4 regions of the Exiguobacterium sp. s128 genome follow, and region 1 is predicted to be linked to each of the others. Evidence: riboswitches for the same ligand, from Rfam matches in the RefSeq annotation. Region 1 holds a riboswitch; each other region holds the start of a gene.
The links. A riboswitch is a leader RNA that binds a small molecule or an ion and turns the genes downstream of it on or off. The one in region 1 is predicted to bind S-adenosylmethionine.

Region 1 (3,135 bases):
GAAGCAGCCGAAACATCTGTCCGACGCCGGACTGGATCGAAAGGGACCGGTCGAGCACACCTTTTTTCAACGGCTCAAAAGCTGCCGGTGGAGCAAATTCTTTCATCAACGCGATGATGTTGTCGTGTTCCGTCACCGTGCCGTCGAAGTCACATAAAATCCGGATCGTCATTTCGTGATCCCCCAAGCGTCAAGGGCGACCCGTAATTCTTCCTGCCGCGTTGCGGCACTTGTCAACGATTCTCCGGTCAGTGCGGCGTCGAGCGCCTGACGGAATGCAAGGACACCGGCAGCGGCACCTTGCGGATGACCGTGAACGCCGCCTCCGGCATTGATGACGGAATCGATGCCGAAATCATGAACGAGTTGGGCGACGAGACCGGGATGGATTCCGGCGGACGGGACCGGGAGAATCGTTTTTGTATTACCGATTCGGGTCGCTTCGACCGCAATCCCGCGGGCCAAGTCTTTGGCGAGGGCGACGTTCCCGTACGGCGACGGGAACAGTGTCAAGTCGGCACCAGCGAGTCGCGGTAACGTCCCGAGTAACACGGGAGCGGAAATCCCGTAATCAGGACTTGCGATCAAGGCACCGCTTAAGGCCGGGTGATTAAAGATTGGAACGGAAATGTCCGGATCAGCAGCTAACTCGCGCAGGACATCGAGTCCGTATGTAAACGTGTTGAGCAGGAAGGCCGTCGCACCTGCTTCAATCAAACGTTTTGCCTGCTCTTTCAAGCGGAAGACCGGACCGCTCAACGTAATCGCATAAAGAGCCCGTTTACCGGTCTGTTCATAATGTGCATGGAGAACTTCTCGTCCAATCCGTGCCCGGTCGAGTGCCGGTGTCAACGGATTGTCGTATAAGATTTCATCATCTTTGACGAGATCAATCCCACCGGCAAGCTGGGCTTCAAGTTGTTCCCGTAAAAAAACGAGGTCCCGTCCGATGACGCCTTTAAATATGCTCATCAACAGAGGGCGGTCATGGACTTGGATCAATTGACGGACGCCCTCGATGCCGAATTTAGCACCGGGAAAATCCGGTGTGAACGTAGCGGGAAGCTGAAGATCCGTCAGTTTGATTTGACCGTCGAGCGACAGCTTGCCGAAGACGGTCGTCAAAATCGCCGAAAAGTCTCGTGAGACGTTGTGTTCCGGATAACGGATTGTGACATACCCTTTTCCGTCGTGTTCTTCCGTATGGACGACTTGTCCTTTAAAGGATTCAAGCTGTTGTTGTTCCAAATGATTCAAATCGGTCCATGAGCCGACCGTCAGACCGAGGGCGATTTGCTCTGCCCGTTTTGGTAACTGATCGGTCACGCCGAGTTGGTACGTTGCGGTAATGTACGCCATGATCGTCGTCTCTCCCTTGTTAAAAAATACAAAAATGGTCCCTCGTCAATGACAAGAGACCATGAAGAATTGCGCGTGGACTCTTATCTGTCAGCGTGTTAGCTGCAAGAATTAGCACCGTGCCAAATGGTCGGTTGCTGCGACATCGTAGGGCTCGTCCCTCCGTCTGCTCTTGATAAGAATTGGATGAAATTGTGAAATATAATTGCAATTTTTACATGAGATGACGGACTTGTCAAACTATTTTTTGAAAATTTATTTTTTTGAAAATACTTCTTCTATAGACGATTCCGTTTTTGAATCCGTTTCACTAAAAATTGGAATTGACAGACTACCAGCAACGCACGTAGTATTCAAATCAACATCAAATCACACGACAACTACATATGACTCTTATCGTGAGTTGGCAGAGGGAATTGGCCCGAAGACGCCGCAGCAACCGACCATCCGGCACGGTGCTACATCCAACAGACATTCGTCTGAGAGATAAGAGGACGGAGTATTCTACTGCGCCTCTTTTCTTTGACGAAAAGGGGCGTTTTTTCGTGTGATCATCAAGGGGGAAATCATAATGGGATATCAAGCATTTACAGTACAGGACGCCATCGAACGGGTTCGGACACTCGGTCTGATCGGCAATGAACCGGTGACGGCAGAAGAAATCGGGGACGGCAATTTAAACCTGGTCTTTCGGATTCATGCGGGGGACCAGCACCTGATTTTAAAACAAGCGTTACCGTATGCGAAGGTCGTCGGTGAAAGCTGGCCGCTGTCGCTCGAGCGGGCATGGATCGAACAGTCAGCGTTAAAAGAATTCGCGAAAGTCGCGATTCCGTTCGTCCCGCGTGTTTATCATGCCAGCAAAGAAGAAGCCTTTACGGTGATGGAAGACTTGTCTCATCTGACAATCGTCCGGGCTGGATTGCTTGAGGGAGAGAAGTATCCGTTGCTCGCGGAACACATCGGTTCGTATTTGGCACGGACGCTCTTTTATACGTCGGATTTTGCCCTCGGCCCGGTCGCGAAAAAACAGATCGCCCGTCAGTACTACAATCCGGATCTGTGCGACATCACGGAGAAACTGATCTTCACGGATCCGTTTTATGACGCGGAAACGAATGCGATTGAAGCAGGACTGGAAGCGGAAGTCGACCGGGTCTGGAACGACGCGGAGCTGAAACGGGAAGTCGCGAAGCTCGAAGCACTTTTCATCACGAAAGGTGATGCCTTGCTGCATGGCGACTTACATACCGGAAGTATTTTTGCTTCAGCCGATGAAACGAAAGTCATCGATCCCGAGTTCGCGTTTTACGGACCGTTTGGGTTTGATGTTGGTCAGTTCATCGCGCATCTGTTTTTTGCCGCTTATCCGAACTATGACCAGTTGCGCGAGGAACGGATCAAGGACATCGATACGTTTTGGCTGACGTTTGCGTCGACGTTCAAGGCGTTGTGGGAGCGGGAAGCGGTGGAACCGTTCCGTTCAGCGGACGGTCTCGTCGAGGATGTTCTCAGTACGATTTTACAGGATGCGCTTGGATTTGCCGGATGTGAATTGATCCGCCGGACGATTGGACTGGCACTGGTCGCGGACTTGGAACAGATTGCCGATCCGACCGTTCGTCTCGAACGGAAACGCCATGCGTTACGCCTCGGTGCTGCGTTGATCAAACGCCGGACGGAATGCAAGACGTTTACGGATCTGCGGAACTTTGACGTAACGGAGGAACTCAGCCGATGAGTCAATTCGTTCAGAGCATCATCTATGAAAATGGG
Region 2 (3,135 bases), on a different contig from region 1:
GGAATGGAAGAGTACCCGAACCACTACTTCATCCCACAATGGATGAAAGAGTTACGTTTGACGTACACAGGAACACATCCGATTGCTGACTTATCTGTAACGAACTATCCGGTTAAAATGTCGGATCCGACTTACATGAACGACCGTGTCCGCTTCTTCTTGAACGCACAGACATGGATCGACTTCTTGAAAGAAGCTGACTTCAGCTTCGGAGCACGTCTTCACGGTAACATCACGGCAACACTTGCCGGAACACCAAGTATCCTGATTCCAAAAGATGCACGGATGCGCGAATTAACGGATTATCACCAATTGACACACATCTGGGCAAACGACATCACAGACAGCACACGCTTGTCAGATGTAATTGAGTCGGCTGACTTCCAAAGCCCGACACGTGTCCAAGCGCGTAACTTTGATAATTTCGTTGAATTCTTGAACACAAATGATTTAGAGCACATCTACAAAGAAACGAACTACCCAGAGAACGTTCCGTTTGATCGTGAAATGGCAAAAGCAGAGTTGCTTCCAGTCGTCAAACCGATCACAGGAATCAGTATTGAAGAAGCCGTTTCACGTTTTGAATCGTACTTCCCAGAAGAAGAACAAAAAATCGTCGCAGCTCAAAAACGCGATAAAGCAAAAATGGCTGAAAAAGATAAGAAAATCAAATCGCTTCAAGGCAAGTTGAACAGTCAGACAAAAGAAATCAAGCATCAACAAGGCACACTGAACCGGAAAGCGGTTCGGATGGCATTGAAGACAGCTGATTTGTTTGCGAAGAAATAAGCTACGGACGTCTTATACCATTTTGGTGTAAGGCGTTTTTTTGTGTAATGAATTCTGAATTGTTTTGACAATTCAAAACAGGGTTGGTACTGTTATGAAAAATTACATTCTTATCCAGAGAGGTGGAGGGACTGGCCCTTTGAAGCCTCAGCAACAGGTCGAAAGATACTGTGCTAATTCCTGCGGGTGTCGTACCCGATCGATAAGCTTCTTTTTATTGTCGACCGACGCACCCATGTATGTGGGTGCGTTTTTTTATTTTATGAGAAAAAGAGGAGTGTGGAGGAGTAATGAAAGAAGGAACATTTCGCCGGAAAATGGAATCCCGGCATATCGTCATGTTGTCACTCGGCGGCGTCATCGGGACCGGATTATTTTTAAGTACAGGTTACACGCTCGAGCAGGCAGGGCGGGTCGGAACGATTTTATCGTACTTGGTCGGAGCACTCGCCGTGTATCTAGTCATGCTCTGCTTAGGAGAACTGGCCGTACATATGCCGGAGACGGGTGCCTTTCACAGCTACGCGACGAAGTATCTTGGATCCGGAACAGGTTATACCGTCGCTTGGCTCTACTGGCTGACGTGGACGGTGGCGCTCGGTTCAGAATTTACGGCAGCCGGTTTATTGATGCAACGGTGGTTTCCGGATGTCCCGGTCTGGCTGTTCAGTGCCTTGTTCGTCGTCATGATTTTAGGCATCAATGTCTTGACGGTTCGTTTGTTCGCAGAAGTTGAATTTTGGTTTTCGGCTGTCAAAGTATTAACGATTTTAGTATTCATCGTCTTAGGGACAGCAGCGATTGTCGGATTTCTGCCACTCGCGGACGGATCGCAAGCGCCGCTTCTTGCCCCGTTGACGGATGGCGGATTATTCCCGAACGGAGCATTCGCCATCCTGATGACGATGCTCGCCGTCAACTTTGCCTATTCCGGAACAGAGTTGATCGGGATTGCAGCAGGTGAGGCCGTCGATCCGAAACGGACGGTTCCGCTGGCCATTCGAACAACGGTCTTCCGGCTTGTCTTATTTTTTGTCGGGACGATTATCGTTCTCGCGATTCTGTTACCCAACGATTCAAAAGGAGTGCTCGAAAGCCCATTCGTTGCCGTATTCGAACGGATTGGTCTGCCGTTTGCTGCAGATATCATGAATTTCGTCATCCTGACGGCGATTTTGTCAGCGGCGAACTCGGGTCTGTACGCCGCTTCACGGATGCTTTGGTCACTTTCCGATCAACGGATGATCACGCCGTTCTTTTCTAAATTAAATGCAAGCGGAGTCCCGACACGTGCCGTTCTCTTCAGTATGCTCGGAGGTCTACTCGCCTTATTGTCCAGTGTCTATGCACCGGGTTCCGTTTACATTGCGCTCGTTTCGATTTCCGGACTGGCAGTTGTCGTCGTCTGGATGAGCATCAGTGCTTCCCAGTTCATGTTTCGCAAGCGCTATCTGCAAGAGGGACATGATGTAAACGATTTGGTTTACCGGACACCTTGGTATCCATTTGTCCCGATTCTGTCATTTTTAATGTGTTTGGCTTCACTGATCGGGATCGCCTTTGATCCGACACAACGGGTCGCTCTGTATTTCGGGGTGCCGTTTATCGCCGTCTGCTACATCGTGCATCATCTAACGAAAACCTCATGGAAACGGAGTGAAGAAGATGTCAAAGAACAACAATCCAGTTGAACAACTGTTAAAGGAAAAGCCGTATCTTTTATTGGACGGCGCATTGGCGACGGAACTCGAGCGCCACGGGAGCAATCTCGAGGACCCGCTGTGGTCGGCTCGGGTATTGCTTGAGGAACCGGAGCAGATTCACCGCGTCCATACGGATTATTTTAAAATTGGGGCAGATTGCGCCATCACGTCCAGTTATCAAGCGAGTGTCGCCGGTTTTAGCAGCCGGGGAATCAAAGAAGACGAAGCGATTGAACTGATGAAACAAACGGTTTATCTGGCGCAACAGGCGCGTGCGGAAACCGGACAGGCGGCAAGTCACGCCCTGATTGCGGGATCGGTCGGTCCTTACGGTGCGTATCTGTCAGACGGTTCCGAGTATGTCGGTCATTACGGAGTCGACGATGCACAACTGGAAGCATTCCACCGTCCGCGGCTTGAAGCGTTGATTGCAGCAGGGGCAGACGTGTTGGCGTTTGAGACGATTCCGTCCTTACAGGAAGCAAAAGTACTGTTTCGACTGCTCGAAGAATTTCCGGAACGATCGGCGTGGCTTGCCTTTTCTCTGCGTGACGCAACACACATCAGTGAAGGAACACCGTTAAGTGAATGTATCGAGTCCTTAGGGGAGCATCCGCAACTGGCGGCAATCGGCGCCAACTGT
Region 3 (3,135 bases), on a different contig from region 1:
TTTTACCCTTTTCTAGAAATTTCAGTCGTTTCCCTGCAAAGTTCCGGAGAAACAAAAAAAGTTCAGAAACAACCTGTGAAAGGTTATTTCTGAACAAAGGATTAGACGAAACGTTTTGCCTGTTCTTCAAGAGTAGCAGCTTTATCTGTCTGCTCCCATGGCAATTCGATGTCTGTACGACCGAAGTGGCCATAAGCTGCTGTCTGACGGTAAATCGGACGACGGAGATCAAGCATCTTGATGATCCCTGCAGGACGGAGATCAAAGTTTTCTGCGATTAATTCGACGAGTTGCGCTTCAGGAAGTTTTCCTGTTCCGAATGTGTCAACCGCGATTGACACCGGATGCGCCACACCGATTGCGTAAGCAAGCTGAACTTCTGCTTTGTCTGCAAGACCAGATGCAACCAAGTTTTTCGCAACATAACGTGCTGCATAGGCAGCTGAACGGTCGACTTTCGTTGGATCTTTACCAGAGAAAGCACCACCACCGTGGCGTGCGTAACCGCCATACGTATCAACGATGATTTTACGACCTGTCAAACCTGCATCGCCTTGTGGTCCGCCAATGACGAAACGACCAGTTGGGTTGATGAAGAATTTCGTGTCTTCATCGATGTACTCCGTCGGAATGACTGGAGCGATGACATGTTCTTTCAGATCTGCTTGGATTTGCTCAAGCGTCACTTCTTCCGCATGTTGTGTTGAGATGACGATTGTATCGACGCGAACAGGTTCATTGTTCTCGTTGTATTCAACCGTGACTTGCGTTTTACCATCCGGGCGGAGGTAATCGAGTTGTCCTGTCTTACGAACTTCTGCAAGACGACGAGCGAGACGGTGTGCAAGTGAGATCGGAAGTGGCATCAGTTCAGGTGTTTCTTTCGTTGCGTAACCGAACATCAGACCTTGGTCTCCTGCTCCGATCGCATCGATTTCTTCATCTGACATGTTTCCTTCGCGTGCTTCAAGCGCTTGGTCTACACCAAGAGCGATGTCTGCCGATTGCTCATCGATTGAAGTCAATACAGCACATGTGTCTGCATCGAATCCGTACTTCGCACGTGTATAGCCGATTTCACGAATCGTTTCGCGTACGACTTTCGGGATATCCACGTAAGTCGTTGTCGTAATTTCTCCTGCCACAAGGACAAGTCCTGTCGTGACAGACGTTTCTGCAGCAACACGTGCATTAGGATCTGCCGCAAGAATCGCATCTAAGATTGAATCCGAAATCTGGTCACAGATTTTATCCGGGTGACCTTCAGTTACTGACTCCGACGTAAATAGCCGGCGATTAAGGTTTGTCATGTTTGACCCTCCCAAAAAAGAATTTGACGGTGTACTCATTTCCCCTAGTTGAGTGGGACGGTAAAATGAAAAAAACCTTTCCATGTCCAAAAATGGTCAGGGAAAGGTTGTGCGTTCTTCCTTTACCCTCTTATCGTTCGAAGTGTTTACTTCGCTTCAGGAGAGCACCTTTTCCTACATTAATGATGAAATTAACATAAGACGGTTGCCGGGTTTCTTCGGGCCTTGTTCCCTCCACCTGCTCAGAATAAGAGTATCCGTTACGAATTACATGATATAAACTTGTGTCCACTCTGTCAAGCAACGTTTTAATTTTTTGTCGAAAATTTTCGGAAGAGGTGTTAAACTGTTAATGCTGAAAGCGTTTCCAGATAAATAGAAATCAGCGCAGGAAAATGATTGCCCTATCATTAGTATGTCATATATAATAAATGTGTCATACTAATGATGGAGCCAAAACCAACGTAGGGGAAAGGTGGGGTCAGGATGCCGATGACGGTCCTGAATATCGAAGAACTACTCATGAAGGAGCATGTGTTCAAACAACTATCCGTTGCCGAACTAGTCGAACATGCGATTCGAAACAAAGAAGGAGTTCTTGCAGAGAATGGTGCTTTATCTGTAGAAACGGGGAAATTTACAGGTCGTTCGCCAAAAGACAAGTTCATCGTCCGCGATCAGTCATGCGAGACACACATCGATTGGGGCCATGTTAACCAACCGATGGAGTCGGACAAATTCGAGCAACTGTTACAAAAAGTTCTTCGTCATATGAATGAAACAGATCAGCTCTACTACACAGAGGCTGCTGCTGGTGCCGATACGCATTTCACCCTTCCAGTACGCGTCGTGACAGAATATGCTTGGCATAATCTGTTCGCAAAACAACTGTTCTTACGGGAATATCCTACGGTTGCGGCCTTTGAACCCTTTACGGTCGTCTATGCACCACACTTCAAAGCTGATCCAGCAGTCGATGGTACGAACTCAGAGACGTTCATCGCGATGTCGTTCGAACACCGGATCGTCTTGATCGGTGGTACCGAGTACGCAGGAGAAATCAAAAAATCGATTTTCTCAGTCATGAATTATCTGTTACCGCAACAAGATGTCTTATCGATGCACTGTTCAGCAAACGTCGGATACGAAGGTGACGTCGCTCTGTTCTTCGGACTATCCGGGACTGGTAAGACCACCCTGTCGGCAGACGACAATCGTCAATTGATCGGTGACGATGAACACGGTTGGTCGCATGATGGTGTGTTCAATATCGAAGGCGGCTGTTATGCCAAAACCGTTAATCTCTCGCGCGAAAAGGAACCACAAATCTTTGATGCGATCCGATTTGGTACGGTGCTTGAAAATGTCGTTCTTGATGCACAACGGACGCCAGACTATGATGATACGTCATTGACGGAAAATACACGTGCTGCCTATCCGATTACTTCAATCGATAATATCGCCATCCCGTCACGCGCTGGCCATCCGAAAACGATTGTGTTCTTGACGGCTGATGCGTATGGTGTCTTACCACCAATCAGCAAGTTGACGAAGGAACAGGCGATGTATCATTTCTTATCGGGTTACACGTCTAAACTCGCCGGGACAGAACGTGGTGTCACTGAACCAGAAGCGACATTCTCGACGTGCTTCGGTTCTCCGTTCTTACCATTGATTCCGGAAAAATATGCGACGATGCTGGGTGAACTGATTGATCGTCATGGTGTCACGGTTTATCTTGTCAACACAGGTTGGACCGGTGGTGCTTATGGTACCGGTAGTCGGATGAAGCTTGCGTATACACGGACGATGGTCAACGCCGCGG
Region 4 (3,135 bases), on a different contig from region 1:
TATGCACCTGTGGTTGATGGTAATAGTCAATCAGCCTGAGAACCTTTAGGGTCTGTCTCAGGAGGGGTGATGGCACACCCTCATCTGAAGGCTTGAGCAAAACAGAAATGGACTGCGCTCGCACAAGCACTTCAGAATCCCACTCATCCCGAAGGGGGAGCTTGCGGCTTTAGCCGTGGGAGTGTCAAGCTTGACGCTTCGTTTTTGATTCGTTATAGTGAAAAGGTTCAAATCGGAATAATTACGTTTTAATACTTCCTGGAGGTTTTATTCATATGAAAAAGTTCATCCCTGCCTTAACTATCGCCTTAACCGGTGCAACGTTCCTAACTGCCTGCGGATCATCCGACTCCGATTCCAATCAAGGTGCTGCGGACGATCGGCTGCAACTGTATACGTCAACGTTCGCAACGGCGGCAATCGCCAAAGAAATCGGTGGTTCCGACGTCAACGTCGAAATGATCGTCCCACCTGGTGCCGATCCCCACTCCTATGAGCCGACTTCTAAACAACTGACGGCAATCGCCAAAGGCGACCTGTTCCTTTTAACGGGTACCACGCTTGAGCCGTATTCGGAAAAAATCAAAGCGAGCCTTAAAGGAAATGATGTTCGCTTCATCGAGACGAGTAAAGGCATCGATCTCCTCGAAGCAAGCGCAACGCTTCATGACCACGAGGAAAAAGGACATGATGACGAACATGCGGAAGAGGAGCAGGATCATGGAAAATATGATCCACACGTCTGGCTCGATCCAAACAATGCCAAATTGATGGCAGAGTCGATCACGACCGCACTCGCAAAAGAAGTACCGGATAAAAAAGCAACGTTCGAAAAAAATCTGGCGGCATTTAATAAACAAGCCGACACGCTCGACCAAAACTTACAGCAAGCCGTTGACGCCGGATCTAAAAAAGAACTGCTCGTCACGCACGCCGCTTATGGCTACTTGGCTGAACGGTATGGGTTCTCCCAATTACCGATCGCCGGGATTTCTCCATCGGACGAGCCTTCCCAAAAACAACTGGCGGCACTCGTCAAGGAAGCGGAGTTACATGACTTGAAGTATATTGCCTTTGAAGAGACGGTTTCACCAAAAGTCGCCCGTGTCATTCAGCAGGAAATTGGCGCTGAAGCGATTACGATTCACAACTTGGAGTCCGTCACGAAAGCACAGCAGGATGCGTCTTATTTTGACTTGATGAATGAAAATGTGACGACACTAAAAAAAGCACTGCAGTGAAGTACTGTTGACATGCATTAAAAGATACGTTACGGTAGAAAACGTGTTTCAGACAATTAAATGACTTCTTTTTATCGCGAGAGACGGAGGGACTGGCCCAATGATGTTTCGGCAGCGGACGATTGATTCGTACTGTGCCAAATCCAGCAAGCTACGGCTTGAGAGATAAGAAGAGCGTCTTTTTCAGTAAAGACCTCCTTCTTTCTTGCGAAGGGGTCTTTTTTTTGCAGATGCAGAAAAGGAGTGATAGACAATGAACGAGACGATTACACCAAACAAGTGGGCCCTTCTACCATTACTTGTCTTTTTGGTCCTCTTTATCGGTGCCGGTATCTTTTATGATGATTTTTACAAGTTCCCGATTTTGATTGCAGCTCTGATTGCCTTGGTGTTTGCCGCCGTAACAACAAAAGGTAGTATCAATCAAACCGTTGAACGGATTGCGACGGGTGCCGGGAATCCGGACATCATGATCATGGTCTTTATTTTCTTACTTGCCGGTGCATTTTCCGGAACGGCTGATGCGATTGGTGCGATTGATGCGACGGTCAATGCCGCGCTTACGTTTTTACCACCGTCGCTCTTAATGAGCGGTTTGTTCATCATTGCCGCCTTCATCTCGATGGCAATGGGGACTTCAACCGGTACGATTGCGGCACTCGCACCGATTGCACTCGGTATTCATGAAGCAACCGGTGTCAATGTCGCGATTGCTGCGGCAGCTGTTGTCGGTGGAGCGATGTTCGGCGATAACTTGTCGTTCATTTCCGATACAACGATCGCCGCAGTCCGGACGCAGAAAACCAACATGCGTGATAAATTCCGGACGAACTTCCTGATCGTCCTTCCCGCGGCGATTCTGACCGTCATCATCTTAGCATTCGTCTCAGGTGCCGGAGATGTCGTCGAGGCTAAAGCGTTTGAGTTTTACAAATTGATTCCGTATCTGTCTGTCATCATCCTCGCCTTGTTTGGTGTCAATGTCATCCTTGTCTTACTCGGTGGAGCCTTACTGACCGGGATCATTGGTATGCTCGATGGGAGTTTTGGATTGAGTGGATTTGTCCTGTCGATGTCAGAAGGATTGATGGGAATGGCTGAAATTTCAATCTTGACGTTACTGATGGGTGGTCTCGTCAGCTTGATCACGTTTAATGGCGGGATTGCTTATCTGAAAGAAACACTGACTCAAAAAATCACGCAACGTCGTGGAGCAGAGTTCAGCATGGCCGCACTCGTCAGTGCAACGAACCTTGCGACAGCCAACAATACGATTTCGATCCTTGTTGCCGGTCCACTCGCCGCCGAGATTGCGGATACGTATGACATCGACCGGAAGAAGTCAGCCAGTATTCTCGACATCTTCTCTTGCGGCATTCAAGGGATCATCCCTTATGGTGCCCAATTGCTGATTGCCGCTGAACTGACAAAAACCGCTTCACCAGAGCTGATTCCGTATCTGTTTTATCCGTTCCTTCTTTTCATCTGCGGGTCGCTTGCCATTGTCTTCGGGTTCCCGCGTCGTAAGACATCTGCTACGCAAAAGAAAAACGTTTCGTAAAAACAAACAAGTCCGGCCGCCTGCAACGCGACCGGACTTGTTTTTCAGTTATTTTTTCTGATTTTGACGGTTTAGAATGAAATACGCGATGGCTGGAAGTGGGAACTGAACGAGTCCTGCTCCACCCCAGACCCACGGATTACGCCCAGTCTTGCGGGCACCGAGGAACAGGAAGGTCGCTTGAGCACCCAGTAGTGCCGCAATGCCCGCCCAAACGCCTTTTGGTACGTTTTTAACGGATCGTGCCATGATTTACACCTCATTTCTTTTAAGGTTTACCCCCCTTTTTTCTCTTTCTAACCGTTCATTTCCTGCTTTGAGCGTTGAAACAGA

Region 2: linked by a shared signal. The riboswitch ahead of KNQ13_RS09905 (amino acid permease) and the one ahead of mtnK (S-methyl-5-thioribose kinase) in region 1 are both predicted to bind S-adenosylmethionine.
Region 3: linked by a shared signal. The riboswitch ahead of metK (methionine adenosyltransferase) and the one ahead of mtnK (S-methyl-5-thioribose kinase) in region 1 are both predicted to bind S-adenosylmethionine.
Region 4: linked by a shared signal. The riboswitch ahead of KNQ13_RS07275 (Na+/H+ antiporter NhaC family protein) and the one ahead of mtnK (S-methyl-5-thioribose kinase) in region 1 are both predicted to bind S-adenosylmethionine.

The regions. Positions count from the first base shown of each region.
Region 1 is NZ_JACSMT010000022.1:34,595-37,729, forward strand. Features, by position in the region: gene KNQ13_RS09820 (2-hydroxy-3-keto-5-methylthiopentenyl-1-phosphate phosphatase) at 1-172, opposite strand, end outside; gene KNQ13_RS09825 (2,3-diketo-5-methylthiopentyl-1-phosphate enolase) at 169-1,359, opposite strand; SAM riboswitch class I at 1,440-1,541, opposite strand; SAM riboswitch class I at 1,750-1,852, shown strand; gene mtnK (S-methyl-5-thioribose kinase) at 1,931-3,100, shown strand; gene mtnA (S-methyl-5-thioribose-1-phosphate isomerase) at 3,097-3,135, shown strand, end outside.
Region 2 is NZ_JACSMT010000023.1:9,498-12,632, forward strand. Features, by position in the region: gene KNQ13_RS09900 (polysaccharide pyruvyl transferase family protein) at 1-789, shown strand, start outside; SAM riboswitch class I at 897-998, shown strand; gene KNQ13_RS09905 (amino acid permease) at 1,080-2,480, shown strand; gene mmuM (homocysteine S-methyltransferase) at 2,455-3,135, shown strand, end outside.
Region 3 is NZ_JACSMT010000003.1:49,812-52,946, forward strand. Features, by position in the region: gene metK (methionine adenosyltransferase) at 102-1,310, opposite strand; SAM riboswitch class I at 1,438-1,564, opposite strand; gene pckA (phosphoenolpyruvate carboxykinase (ATP)) at 1,797-3,135, shown strand, end outside.
Region 4 is NZ_JACSMT010000013.1:63,687-66,821, reverse strand. Features, by position in the region: partial or broken gene KNQ13_RS07285 (zinc ribbon domain-containing protein) at 1-39, shown strand, start outside; gene KNQ13_RS07280 (metal ABC transporter solute-binding protein, Zn/Mn family) at 276-1,241, shown strand; SAM riboswitch class I at 1,310-1,413, shown strand; gene KNQ13_RS07275 (Na+/H+ antiporter NhaC family protein) at 1,495-2,802, shown strand; gene KNQ13_RS07270 (hypothetical protein) at 2,851-3,051, opposite strand.